2 regions of the Microbacterium sp. sgz311019 genome follow, and region 2 is predicted to be linked to the other one. Evidence: predicted binding sites of a transcription regulator. Region 2 holds the regulator's gene; the other holds the start of a gene.
The links. The regulator HspR, encoded in region 2, represses chaperone genes until heat shock. The targets are predictions, from matches to a motif close to AAGTTGAGTCNNNNNGACTCAACTT.

Region 1 (7,110 bases), on a different contig from region 2:
GACCGGCAACGCCCTCGTGGTCACCGTCGCGGGCGGCATCCACGGCTTCGTCTTCCTGTCCTACGGCGCGACCGCGATCCTCGTCGCGATGAACCAGCGGTGGGGAGTGCGTCCGGCGGTCGTCGCGATCGCCAGCGCCGTCATCCCCTTCGCGACGATCCCGAGCGAAGTGTGGCTGCACCGCACGCATCGCCTGGAGGGCGCGTGGCGTCTCGAGGAGACGTCGGACTCGCGCGATCAGGTCTGGTACGACCGGTGGATGCGGTGGTTCCTCCGCCGCCCGTGGGCGCTCGGCATCCTCATCCTCCTCGCGATCGTCGTGCTCTTCACGGTGTTGCTCGTCGTGGGACCTCCCGGCGGATCGCACTGATCACCAGCCTGTGGAGAGCACCCTCTCCAGCGCCGCGACGAACGCATCCGCGCTCCGGCGCGTGAACACCATGGGCGGCTTCACCTTGAGGACGTTCTGGAAGTCTCCGGTCGGCTGGATGACGACGCCGAGGCGCCGCATCCGGTCGCAGATGGCCGCCGTCTCCTCCGTCGCGGGGGACCCGTCCTCGCGCACGAACTCCGGGCCCAGGTAGAACCCGAAACCGTGCACCGTGGCGAGGAGGGGATAGCGCGACCCGAGCTCCTGCAGCCGCTCCTGCAGGTAGCCGCCGGTGTCAGCGGCGTTCTGCTGCAGCCCCTCGAACTGAATGACGTCGAGCACGGTGAGTCCCACGACCGACGAGACGGGCGACCCGCCCGCCGAGGAGAAGAAGTACCCCTGCGACCGGTACGATGCGGCGATCTCGGGCGTCGTGATGACGGCGCCCAGGGGATGCCCGTTCCCCATCGCCTTCGCGACGGCGACGATGTCGGGCACGACCCCCTGCTGCTCGAATCCCCAGAACCAGTGCCCGAGCCGTCCGTAGCCGACCTGCACCTCGTCCGCGACGGCGACCCCGCCATGCGCGCGCACCGCCGCGTACACCGCCTCGAGGTAGCCGTCCGGCAGCGCGACGCCGCCGGCATTGCCGTACAGCGTCTCGGCGAGGAAGGCCCCCGGCGGGGTGCCGGCGTCGGCGAGACGCTCGACCTCGGCGACCGCGTCCACGGCGTATCGCGAGGGGTCGTCGACGCGCGAGGGCACCGGCGCATCCACCGTGTGCACCCACTCCGGCCGCGTCTCGAGGGCGTTCGGGTTGTCGGCGACCGAGGTGGACACGGCATCCGTCTGATACGTCCACCCGTGATACGCCTCGCGCACCGCGAGGACGTCCTTCCTGCCCGTATGACCCTGCGCGAGGCGCAGCGCGAGATCGACCGCCTCGGAGCCGCTGTTGACGAGGAAGACCTGGTCGAGGCTGTCGGGGAGGAGGTCTGCGAGCCGCTTCGCGAATTCCGCGATCTGCGGGTAGTGGAACCGCGAGTTCGTGTTCAGCAGGCTCCACTGCCGGGCGACGTTGTGGACGAGCAGCGGGTGGGCGTGCCCGATCGACGTCACGTTGTTCAGCGCATCCACGTAGACGCGGCCGCCCTCGTCGACGAGCAGCTCGCGCCAGCCGCGGAGCATCATGGGCGGCTCGTCGAAGTAGTGCTCCTGCACCTCGGCGACGTGCTCCTCACGCAGGTGCAGGAGGCGCTCCGCGGCACCGGTGACGATGGCGGCCGGAGGAAGTCCGAGCAGAGGCGACGGATCGGCGACGAACGGACGCCACGCCGGGGCGAGCGCCGCAGTCGTGAAGTCGGGGACGTCGACGCCGTCGGCGACGAGGGAGACGGTGACCACCTCCACGACCTCGGCGAAGACCTCGCCCTCGCGCACCGGGCCTGCCACGACGTCGCTCGCACCACGAAGGCGAAGGCGCAGGCCGTCCGCGACGAGATCGCCGGACGGTTCGACCACGCCGTCCCACGGCGCCTGCAGCGCAACCGGCTCGGGCACCGCGAAGTCGAGCCCGAGCGGGACGTTCACCGGTGCGTCGTGGGCGTACGGACGGGATCGGGTGAGACGCGGCTCGCCGAATCTCGTCGCGACCGGGTGCTCGGCCGTCGCCGCCCGCAGCAGCGACGCCTCGGCATCCGCATCCAGCCAGCGCCCCTCGTCGAGGAGCGGGCTCAGCACCGAGAGGTCGACGAGTCCGGGCGTGGATCGCGGCCGGATCAGGCGCCCCGACGGGGTGCGCAGGGGCGGCGCATCCACCCCGGCCGCGTGCCTGACGAGTTCCGTCGCGACCGGCAGCGGGAGAGACACCGCGGCCTCGAAGATCAGTTCCTCGTGCGCGAGGTTCTCGGCCGCGTACTCGTTGCCCGGGTCGGTCAGCAGCACATGGTGCGCGCTCGCGACGAGCACCGCGCCGCGCAGCGCGAGCAACGGCCACACGACGTCGAGCTCGGCATCCGTCAGGGGCAGCACCTCGTGATACGCCCGCACGGCATCGAGGGCGGAGGGCACATCGACGCCGTCGTGGTGAAGCAGCGACGACAGCGTGATCGCCAGCTCGCCGACGCGCCACGTGCGGCCGAGGTCGCCGAGATCGATGACGCCGTCCGGGATGCGCCCATCCGTGGTCACGACGTTGTCGTCGGTGAGGTCGCCGTGGATGACCTGCTGCGGAAGCGATGCGGCGCGGGCGGCGACCGCACGCCATGCGGCCTCGGCCGTCGACCGCAGCCGCTCGCGCAGCTCCGGGTCGGCGACCGACGGCAGCATCGTCGCCAGCGCCGTGGGCGCGTGTTGGAGGTCCCATTGATTCGTCCGCTCGGCTCCGGGGTCGGCGAAGTCGGCGAGTGCGAGATCGACGGATGCCGCGAGCCTGCCCATCGCGCGGATCGCCGCGGGGGAGAGGTATCGGCTTCCCGAGAGCGTTCGCCCGGGCAGGAAGTCGAGCAGCCGTGCGTGAGCGGTGCCGCCGGCGGTCTCCACCGCGCGCACCGACGTGCCGTCAGCAAACACGTGCGGCATCGGGACGCGGACGTCGGAGCGCTCCGCGATGCGCGCGGCGGCCCGCGACTGCGCCTCGAGCTCAGCCGCGGGAGTCGCCGGATTCGCGATCTTCAGAAGGCGCGCCACGACACCGTCGTCGATCACGAAGTTCAGGTCCTGGTTGCTGCCGAGCGATCGCGCAGAGCCGGTGACGCCGAACAGATCGGCGGCGAGAGCAGCCGCCTGGTCCGGCGAGATCTCGGGCGGCGGAGCTTGGACGAGCGATTCGGTCTCGGGCACATCTGATTCTGTAACCTTGCGCACATGTCGAACAAGCGGCGGGGCGAACGGCTGTCCGCAGGCCTGATGCTCGTCGCCGTCGCCGTCGCGATCATTTGGGCGAACCTTCCCGGCGACGGATACGCCCACTTCTGGGAGACCCCGCTGCGCTTCGGCGTCGGCGGGGCCATGTGGACGTTCACCGTCCACGGGCTCGTCAACGAAGGACTGATGACGTTCTTCTTCTTCCTCGTGGGCCTGGAGGTCAAGCGCGAGCTGACCATCGGCGAGCTCGGGTCACCGCGGCGGGCGGCGCTTCCTGCGGCGGCCGCCGCTGCGGGACTGGTCGTGCCGGCTCTCCTGTATGCCGCGATCACCGCCGGAACGGGCGAGGCGCATGCCTGGGGGATCGTCATCTCGACCGACACCGCGTTCCTCATCGGTGCGCTGGCGCTGATCGCCCCGGTGTTCCCGGCCCGCCTGCGCACGTTCCTCCTCGCCCTCGCCGTCGTCGACGACATCGGCGCGCTCGCGGTGATCGCCCTGTTCTACAGCGGCGGGGTTCAGCTGCTGCCGCTCATCCTCGCGGGCGTGTGCATGGTCGCGATCGCCCTCGTACGGTTCCTGCCCGAGGGCCGCGGCTTCTCGTACGCCGTGCTCGGCGCGGCGCTGTGGGTGCTCGTGCTGCTCGGCGGCGTGCACCCCACCCTCGCCGGCGTGGCCGTGGCGCTGCTCATCCCCGTCTTTCCTCCGCGGCGCCGCGACGTCGAGCGCGCGGCCGAGCTCAGCCAGGCGTTCCGCGAGTCGCCCAACGTCTACTACGCCACGGCCGTGGCCCGCAGCGTCCGCGATTCGCTGTCGATCAATGAGCGGCTCGATGCCGCCTGGCGGCCGTACATCGCACTCGGCGTGCTGCCGATCTTCGCGTTGGCGAACGCCGGCGTGCACCTCGACCCTCAGACGGTGACGGATGCCGCGACCTCCCCGGTCACGTGGGGGATCATCGTCGCCCTCGTCGTCGGGAAGTTCGTCGGCGTCACCGGGATCACGGCCCTCCTGCGCCGGCTCCGCCTCGGGGAGCTCGCGCCGGGCCTCGGCATGACCCGCATCGCGGGCGGCGCGGCTCTCAGTGGCATCGGCTTCACGATCGCCCTGTTCCTCGTGCCGGTCGCGATCTCCGACCCGCATACGCAGAACCTCGCGCGCGTCGGCGTGCTCGTCGCCTCCGTCCTCGCGTTCCTCATCGGCTGGGCCGTCCTGCGCATCGGCGATCGGGTGCGGCCGCCGCGAGCCGTAGGCGCGAAGCTCAACCGGCCCGTCGACCCGGCGCGCGACCATATCCGGGGCCCGGTGGACGCGCCGCTGACGATCGTCGAGTACGCCGACTTCGAGTGCCCGTTCTGCAGCCGCGCGACCGGCTCGGTGGACGCCGTGCTGGCGCATTTCGGCGACGAGGTGCGCTGGGTCTACCGGCACCTGCCCCTCGACCGTGTGCACCCGCACGCGACGGCCGCCGCGATCGCCGCCGAGGCAGCCGCGATGCAGGATCGCTTCTTCGACTACGGGCCGGTGCTGTTCGCCTCACAAGACCATCTCGAGCCCGACGATCTCTGCCGTTACGCGCACGAGCTCGGACTCGACGTCGAGCGGTTCATCGCCGACCTCCGCTCGCCGGAGGCCGCGCGCCGCGTCGACGACGACCGGATGGATGCCGAGCTCATGGACCTGCACTCCACCCCGACGTTCTTCATCGGCGGGAAGCGGCACCTCGGTGCGTACGACTCGGGGACGCTGATCCGCGTGCTCGAGTCGTCCCGCCAGACCGTGCGGGACTGACCCTGCCTGCTCCCCGTCAGGGAAGCGGCGGCTCGTCCGGGTACGGTGCGAGCGGCTCGCTCGGGTTCGGTGCAGTGGGCTCGCTCGGTGTCGGCACAGTCGGTTCGCTCGGTGTCGGCACAGCGGGTTCCACGGGACCATCCGGCGCCGGGATGCCCGGCTCACTCGGCTGCCCGGGGATGCCGGGTTCGGGCCAGGTGTTCGATTCGCTCATGCCCCGAGTCTGGAACGGACCGGGCGGGATCGCACCGGGCTTGACACTCGCGTGCGCCCCGAGTAGCGCTCAGCGCGGCGGCATCTGCTGCAGCGTCCAGCGGTTGCCGTCGGGATCGGGGAACGTGACGAAACGCCCCCACGCCTGGTCGTCGACGCCATCCGCGTCGACGCCGGCCGCGCGCAGGTGCGCCAGCGCTTCATCGGCGTCGGGGACGACCACCTGGATCGTGTTCTGCTTGCCGGGCTCGAGGTCGACGCCGAGACCCGTGCCGAACGCGATCGAGCACGCCGAGCCGGGAGGGGTCATCTGAACGAACCGCAGGCCGTCGAACGGGGTCTGATCGTGGTCGGGGTGGAACCCGATCCGCGTGTAGAACTCCTTCGCCACGTCGACATCGGTCACGGGGACGAAGATCAGTTCGATGCGCCAGTCCATCGCGGTCTCTTGTGTCATGAATCCAGGCTAGGGAGGGGGTCCGACACCCGATCGGGAATACCTCGCACGCGCACTGGTTCAACTTGAGTGAAGCACACTCAAGTTTCAGGAGGACACGTGCCCGAAGACTTCCCCACCGAGGGGGCCAGCTCGTTCGACGACTTCCTCGCTCGCTATCTCGCGGGCGAGCAGGCGCGCCAGAGCAGATCCATCGATCTCACCCGCTTCCTGACGACGCGCACGCAGACGATTCTGCAGAACGCCGGCCGGTTCGCGCTGGAGCGCGGCCAGACCGAGCTCGACGCACTGCACATCCTGCGCGTGCTCGTCCAGGACGACAACGTCGCCCAGGCGGTCCGCCGCGTCGGCGTCGACCCGATCCGGCTCGTCGCCGCGACCGAGTCGCGCCTGCCCGCGGCCGGCGCCCCCGCCGACGTCGACGGCGCGACGATCACGCCGAGCGCCTCGCGGGCGCTGTTCCACGCCTACCAGGTGGCGCGCTCCAGCGGCTCGACCTACATCGACCCCGAGCACGTGTTCTTCGCGCTCGTGCTGGGTCAGGATGCGCCCGCGGGCCAGATCCTGGCGCACGCCGGCGTCACCGCCGAGGCGCTGACCCAGGGAATGCGCGAGGCTGTGCCGGCCGACGCGCCTGAGTCCCTGGGCGAGGACGCGGGGGATCCCGCATCCGTCACGCCCCTGCTCGACAGGTACGCGACCGACCTCACCGCGCTCGCCCGTGAGGGTCGGCTCGACCCGGTGATCGGACGCGTCGACGAGATCGAGCAGACGATCGAGATCCTGAGCCGGCGCACCAAGAACAACCCCGTGCTCGTCGGCGAGGCCGGCGTCGGCAAGACGGCGATCGTGGAGGGCCTGGCCCGCGCGATCGTGGCCGACGAGGTGCCCGACCAGCTGCGCGACAAGCGCGTGCTCGTGCTCGACCTCCCCGCGATGCTCGCGGGCGCCCGGTACCGGGGCGACTTCGAGGAGCGCCTCACGAAGACCATGGACGAGATCGCCGCGGCCGAGGGCGACATCATCGCCTTCGTCGACGAGGTCCACACCGTGGTCGGCGCGGGCGCCGGAGGTGAGGGTTCGATGGATGCGGGCAACATCCTGAAGCCGCGCCTCGCGCGCGGTGACCTGCACCTCGTGGGCGCGACCACGCTCAAGGAGTACCGGACGATCGAGAAGGACCCGGCGCTGGAGCGCAGGTTCCAGCCGGTGCGCGTGGGCGAGCCGTCGGTCGCCGATGCCGTTCTCATCCTGCAGGGGCTGCGCCCGGCGTACGAGGAGCACCACGGCGTGAGCTACACCGACGAGGCGCTGCGCGCCGCCGTCGAACTCAGCGACCGCTACGTCACCGAGCGGGTGCTGCCGGACAAGGCGATCGATCTCATCGACCAGGCCGGTGCGCGGCTGCGCCTGC
Region 2 (7,110 bases):
TGTCGGAGACGATCACGCGCGCGAAGTTCGAGGACCTCACCAAGGACCTTCTCGACCGCACCAAGAAGCCGTTCGAGGACGTCATCCGCGAGGCCGGCATCAAGGTCGGCGACATCGACCACGTCGTGCTCGTCGGCGGATCGACCCGCATGCCCGCGGTCTCCGAGCTCGTCAAGAAGGAGACCGGCGGCCAGGAGCCCAACAAGGGCGTGAACCCGGACGAGGTCGTCGCCGTCGGCGCCGCCCTGCAGGCCGGCGTCCTCAAGGGCGAACGCAAGGACGTGCTGCTGATCGACGTCACCCCCCTGAGCCTCGGCATCGAGACCAAGGGTGGCATCATGACGAAGCTCATCGAGCGCAACACCGCCATTCCCACCAAGCGCAGCGAGACCTTCACGACCGCCGACGACAACCAGCCGTCGGTCGCCATCCAGGTCTTCCAGGGCGAGCGCGAGTTCACGCGCGACAACAAGCCGCTCGGAACGTTCGAGCTCACCGGAATCGCGCCGGCGCCCCGCGGCATCCCGCAGATCGAGGTCACCTTCGACATCGACGCGAACGGCATCGTGCATGTGTCCGCCAAGGACAAGGGCACGGGTAAGGAGCAGTCGATGACGATCACCGGCGGCTCGTCGCTGCCGAAGGACGACATCGAGCGGATGGTGCGCGAGGCCGAGGAGCACGCGGCCGAGGACAAGAAGCGCCGCGAGTCCGCCGAGACCCGCAACCACGCCGAGACCCTCGCCTACTCCATCGAGAAGCTCATCAAGGAGAACGAGGACAAGCTCCCGGCCGAGGTCAAGAACGACGTCCAGGGCGACGTCGACGCGCTGAAGACCGCGCTCGCCGGCGATGACGACGACGCCGTGAAGAACGCGTTCGACAAGCTGAACCAGTCGCAGGGCAAGCTGGGCGAGGCGATCTACGCCTCGCAGCAGGCTCAGGGCCAGGAGGCCGACCCGAACGTCGCCGACCCGGGCAACGGCTCCGTGCCGAATCCCGAGGAGGACGTGATCGACGCCGAGGTCGTCGACGACGAGGAGCAGAAATAAGCATGACGGACAAGGACTTCCCCGAGCCGGGCACCGGCGACGACGAGGTCCGTCCGAGCGACGAGGGGTCGGAGGCTCACGCCTCCGGCCCCCGCGCGCAGGACGGGTCCCCTGACGCCGACGCCTCGACGGATGACGAGCTGACGGTCGACGACATCCTCGGCACGACGCAGAACGTGGATGCCGCCGCCGAGGACGCGGCACTGGCCGACCTCGAGTCTGCTCTGCTCAACGACCTCAAGCGGCTGCAGGCCGAGTACGCGAACTACCGTCGCCGTACCGAGGAGCAGCGCGAGGTCGAGATCGCCCGCGCGCAGGGCGCGGTGGCCAAGGGCCTCCTGCCGGTGCTCGACGACCTCGACCGGGCCGAGAAGCACGGCGACCTCGACGACGGCAGCCCCTTCGCGGCCATCGCCGAGAAGCTGCGGGCGGTGGCGGAGCGCATGGGAATCTCCACGTACGGCGCCAGGGGAGATCTCTTCGACCCCCAGCAGCACGAGGCGATCTTCCAGCAGCCGACGCCGGGTGCGACCGAGACCACGATCCTCGAAGTCGTCGAGGTCGGTTACCGCCTCGGCGACGTCGAGCTGCGGCCGGCGAAGGTCGTCGTCGCGGTGCCCGCCGAGTAGGAGGCGCGATGGCCAGCCAGGACTGGTTCGACAAGGACTTCTACGCGGTCCTCGGCGTCTCGAAGGACGTCGACGCGACAGAGCTGAAGAAGACGTACCGCAAGCTCGCGCGCACGTATCACCCGGACTCCAATCCGGGTGATGCGGCTGCCGAGGCGAAGTTCAAGGAGATCAGCGAGGCGTACTCCGTGCTGTCGGATGCCGAGCAGCGCGCGGAGTACGACCAGATCCGTGCCATGGGCTCCGGTGCCCGCTTCCAGGCGGGCGGTCCGGGGGCCGGCGGCTTCGAGGACGTCTTCAGCATGTTCGGCCAGGGCCGTGGCGGTTCGCGCTACCAGACGGCGGGCGACTTCGACGACATCTTCTCGATGTTCAACCAGCAGGGCGGCGGCTTCGGCACGGGCCGGTTCGGGCAGCCGACAGGCGGCTACCGCGGCTTCGGCGGTCCCACGAAGGGCGCGGACGTCACGGCCCGCACCACGATCGACTTCGTCACCGCCACCAAGGGCGAGACCATCACGCTGCAGGGCGAGGACGGCAAGCCGTTCAAGGTGAAGATCCCGGCCGGCATCGCCGACGGCCAGAAGGTGCGGCTACGTGGCCGGGGCCGACCGTCGGCCGACGGCGGCGAGAACGGCGACATCGTCGTGCTCGTCACGGTGCGCCCGCATCCGGTCTTCACCCGCGAGGGACTGAACCTCCGCGTGCACGTGCCGGTGACCTTCACCGAGGCTGCGCTGGGCGCGACGATCGAGGTGCCCACGCTGGGGGGCGATCCCGTGCGGCTCCGTGTCGCGCCGGGCACGCCCTCCGGACGCGTTCTGCGGGTCAAGGGTCGCGGCGTCTCGACGTCGAAGGGCACCGGCGACCTGCTCGCCGAGGTCCAGGTTGCGGTGCCCTCCCACCTCGACGACGCCGCACGCGAGGCCCTCGAGCGCTTCCAGGCGCTCGAGCCGAAGGAGAACCCGCGCGCCGAGCTCATGGCGAAGGCGCGCGGCTAGATGATGGGGACGCCCGCTCGACGGATCTGAGGAGGTGAGGGCGTGGCAGATCGACACGAGATCGACGAGGATGCGCCGATCTTCGCGATCGCGGCGGCCGCCGAGCTGTCAGGGATGCATCCGCAGACCCTCCGCCAGTACGACCGACTCGGGCTCGTCGTCCCCGCACGCACCCAGGGCGGCTCGCGCCGCTACTCCCTGCGACACGTCGCGAAGCTGCGCGAGGTCGCGCGGATGTCGGCCGACGGCATGAGCCTGCCCGCCATCGTCCGCATCCTCGAGCTCGAGGAGCGGGTGCGCGAACTGCACGGCCGCGTCCAGCTCCTCGAGCAGCGGGTGCAGATCGAACTCGAGAACCGTCCCGGTGCCCGCGTGTTCGCGGCCGAGGCCAGCGGATCGGTGATCCGGCTGAAGTCCGGCACGCGCGTGCGCCGCACGCGCGACGTCGTCCTCTGGCAGAAGCCGCGCGGCGAACTGGGCCGGGGAACGGATGCCGCGGCATCCGACGACTGATCCGTCGACGGACCGAGCAGGCCGCCGAGGAGTCGGTCAGCCCTGGTGCAGGATCTCGCAGTCGGCGCCCGGCGAGAGCACGCCCTCGTGTCCGTCGTCGTAGCGGATGACGAGGAGCTGATCGTCATCCGTCCCGCGGATCTCGACCACCTCGCCGAGGTGGTCCGCCATCCCGACCGCCCTGCCGTGCACACGGATGCGGTCACCCACCGTCGCTCGCATCTCGGACTCCCTCCGCTTCGTCGCTGAGTCTGCTGTCCCTCCACGGTACGGCGCAGCTCCGGGGAATGACAGGGCCCTTGGTCACTTGCGCCGAGCGGCGACGAATGCCTGCCAGTCTCCGTGGGACACGTCGGCGTACGCGTTCGCCCATGACACGATCGCGTCGGCGACGACGCGGCCCTTTCCGATGTAGCCTGCGACGCGGGCTGCATTCGCCGTCTGCCCGTGCGCGCGCGCCAGCGTGATCGCGCAGGCCTCGCCGAAACGGGTGAAGGGCCCGTCCGCCAGCCTCTCGACGTCGATGCCGCCCTTCATGTCGCGGAACTGCCGAACGTAGTACTCGCCGTTCTCGTCCTTCGAGTGTCCGAGGAAAGGGTCCGAGATCGCCTGCAGCACGCGCTGCATCCCGACGACCCGTCCGCCCTCCCCGTGGCGCTCGATGTGCTCGATCGCGGCGGCGGGCTGCGTCGCGCGGCCGTAGCGGATGAGGACGCTCTCCTGTGCCTCCTTGGTCTGCAGCAGCAGCGCGTTGCCGTCGCCGTCCTCGAGGACTGTGATGTAGCAGCGGGTGCCGACGCTGCCGACGCCGACGGCGCGGAAGGCGGTGTCCGAGGCCGTGTAGTGCAGCAGCAGCATCTGGATGTCGACGTTCGCACTGCGTGCGTAGGCGCGCAGTCGGGCCTCGGCATCCGCTTCCAGCGCGGCATCGAGGTGGAACATCGCGGGCGGACGGATGACGAACCTCAGACGCCCGTCGGGCCCCGGCTCGGTCATCCGGCGCACGGCCTGGTCACCGGTCCGCTTGCGTGCAGAGCGCATGGCGCGCAGCAGCACGTCGCGAGAGGATCTCGCGATCGCGTGCACCGATGCCTTGGCGTCGAAGTGCGTCCAGTAGCGATCGAGCGGGCTCATGCGCGCCGCCCGCGCGATGCGTCTGCTGTAGGCATCCACGGCGCTGCGGGCGGCGATCTCGATGACCGCGTCCTTCCGGCCTGTGGCTCTGCCCGCGATGACGATGCTCGTGACGAGCCGTTTCACGTCCCACTCCCACGGCGCCCAGGCGGCCTCGTCGAAGTCGTTGAGGTCGAACAGCAGCGTGCGCTGCGGGGAGGCATAGAACCCGAAGTTGGCGAGATGCGCGTCGCCGCATGATCCGACCGAGATCCCCGTCCGCGCATCGCGGGCGAGGTCGGCCGCCATGATGGCGGCTGTGCCGCGGTAGAAGGCGAAGGGGCTCGCGGCCATCCGCTCGGCTCGGAGGGGCAGCACCTGCTCGACGCGGGTCGACTCCTGCTCCTGGAGGATCCCGAGGGGATCGCGCCCCGACGTCCTCAGCTGCGCCAGGTCGCCGCGAGGGGTCCGCTGTCGTTCGGCTCTGCCGGCGGCGAGGCGTTGCGCAAGGGAGGGGATCGCCGGTCGGGCGGATTCCGCGTCGGTCATGGGCGTCATCCTTGCACCAGCATCCGATGCATCGGCCATGCCCTGGCCGAGAGTCTGTCCGCACGCGCTGTGTCGGAAGGGGTACGGCGGAGGCCCGCATCCCTCGTTTATGATCTCCTGAAGGTGCGCCCCCTGAACGCGCCGATGCAGACGTCCCGGCCGCTCGGAGGACATATGCCCGAGACCGCCGCATCCCCGACGGAGAACGAGGATGCCGCACCGCACGAGCGTGCGGCATCGGCGGTCTTCTCGGCGCCCGCCTTCGGCAGCCTGCGCTCGCGTGAGGCGCTGGCCTTGGTCGTCGGCGCAGCCGCGTTCGTCGGCGCCATGCTCGTCTGCATCCCCGCGTTCCACCTCGCCCCCGTGCCGATCTCCGGACGCGGCTCTCTCGGCCAGTTCGTGGCGCTCGCCTCGGGGATCGTCGCCGTCCTGTCCTTCGTCTTCGGGCGGTTCGTCGTCCGCGACCGCCGTCGGCGCATCGGCGTGCTCGACACCATCGACGTCGTGGCCATCGCGGTCGCGCTGGGTGTCATCGCGGTCCTGACCTGGACGCTGCTGGCGAATCTCCTCTCGCACGCATTCATCGGCGCCGACGTCTTCGCCGTCCCCGCGCTCGTGCTCGCGGGCGTCTCGGCGGCCCTCACCGCGTACGCCGCATGCGTCGCGGCGACCGAGCTCGACCTGCAGCTGCTGGCATTCATCCTCGCGATGTTCCTCGTCGAGGGGGTTCTCGCCGCCACGCTGACCGCGTCCGACAAGGACTGGTGGAAGGAGAACCTCAGCGCGCTCGGCATGACCGACGACATCTCCTCGCTGGCCTTCAACAGCACGCTGATCCTTGCCGGCGTCATCGTCACCACGTTGTCTCGGCACGCGACGCGCGGCATCGAGACGCCGTCGCGGGCGGCCCGGCGGTGGGTCCGCGGGCTCCTCATCGCGATCGGCGTGTTCCTCGCGTGCGTCGGCATCTTCCCCGTCGACCGGTTCTTCACCGTCCACAACACGGCCGCGACCGGGATGGCGGTCGCCTACTGCGCGCTCGTCGTCGGGCTGCGGTTCTGGATCCCCGGACTGCAGCGCGCGTTCATCTACCTCGGCTGGGTCTTCCTCGCCGTGATCGTGGTGCTCGGCGTGTTCTTCGCGATCGGCTACTACACGCTCACGGCCGTCGAGCTCGTCGCCGCGATGCTGATCTTCTCGTGGATCATCCTGTTCCTGCGCAATGTCTCCGCATTGCAGAAGGACACGCGCGCGACGGCCTGAGCGGCGACCTACTTCTCCACGCCGCGGTGCGCGCGGAAAAGCTCCCAGTCGGCGCGCGACAGCTCGGCGTAGGCGTTCGCCCACTCGAGGATCGCCTCGCCGACCATCTTGCCGCCTCCGATGTAGCCCGACACCGTCGCCGCGGTCGGCGACTGTCCGTGTGCCCGTGCCAGCGTCGCGGCGCAGGCCATGGCGTACCAGTTGAACGCGGAGTCCTCGAGGCTGTCGACGTCGAAGCCGCCCTTCTTGTCATGGAACTGGCGGACGTAGAACGCGCGCCGCCCCGCGCCGTCGAGCGTCGGGCCGAGAATGTGGCCGAGGAACGGATCCGACACCGCCTGCAGGATGCGCTGCATCGCCACCACACGCGCCCCGTTGCCGTTGTCGTCGATATAGCGCTGCACCCCCTCGGGCTGCTGCACCTTGCCGTACTTGATCAGCACGCTGTCCTCGGCCTCCTTGGCCTGAAGCAGCAGCACGTTGCCGTCGCCGTCCTGCATCGAGATGATGTAGCACCGCGTCCCGACGCTGCCCACCCCCACCACGCGCAGCGCGACATCGGAGGGCACGTACTTCTGCAGGAGCACGCGGATGTCGATGTTCGTCGTCAGCATGTACTCCTGCACGAGCCGACGCACCTGAGCCTCGCGCGCTGCGTCGATGTGGGCCATGGTCGGCGTGGACTCGACGAAGACGAGCCGGCCGTCCGGGCCTGTGGTGGTGAGCTTGCGGGCGGCCCGCTCTCCGGTGCGCTTGTCGGCATCCTTGATGGCGTTCTCGATCGCCGCGCGCGTCTCGGTGTCGTCTGCGCGCGCCGAGGCCTCGGCATCGAACCGGTCGTAGTACCGCCCGAGAGGCGTACGCTTGGCGCCGCTGGCGAGGGATCGGGCGTACGTCCGCACGGCGCCCAGAGCTGCGTCCTTGATCACCTTCTCGCTGCGTGACACGGCCTGCCCCGCGATGACGATGCTCGTGACGAGGCGCTTCACG

Region 1: a site for HspR is predicted at 5,759-5,783, ahead of AC0NZN_RS04660 (ATP-dependent Clp protease ATP-binding subunit). Genes of this name have one in related genera too.

The regions. Positions count from the first base shown of each region.
Region 1 covers NZ_JBWAXO010000002.1:377,468-384,577, forward strand. The annotation lists gene AC0NZN_RS04635 (DUF3817 domain-containing protein) at 1-370, shown strand, start outside; gene AC0NZN_RS04640 (aminotransferase) at 371-3,211, opposite strand; gene nhaA (Na+/H+ antiporter NhaA) at 3,236-5,026, shown strand; gene AC0NZN_RS04650 (hypothetical protein) at 5,043-5,240, opposite strand; gene AC0NZN_RS04655 (VOC family protein) at 5,310-5,678, opposite strand; gene AC0NZN_RS04660 (ATP-dependent Clp protease ATP-binding subunit) at 5,796-7,110, shown strand, end outside.
Region 2 covers NZ_JBWAXO010000009.1:82,080-89,189, reverse strand. The annotation lists gene dnaK (molecular chaperone DnaK) at 1-1,052, shown strand, start outside; gene AC0NZN_RS14835 (nucleotide exchange factor GrpE) at 1,055-1,681, shown strand; gene AC0NZN_RS14830 (DnaJ C-terminal domain-containing protein) at 1,690-2,682, shown strand; gene AC0NZN_RS14825 (heat shock protein transcriptional repressor HspR) at 2,725-3,195, shown strand; gene AC0NZN_RS14820 (DUF1918 domain-containing protein) at 3,232-3,417, opposite strand; gene AC0NZN_RS14815 (DUF2252 domain-containing protein) at 3,499-4,857, opposite strand; gene AC0NZN_RS14810 (DUF998 domain-containing protein) at 5,032-6,120, shown strand; gene AC0NZN_RS14805 (DUF2252 domain-containing protein) at 6,129-7,110, opposite strand, start outside.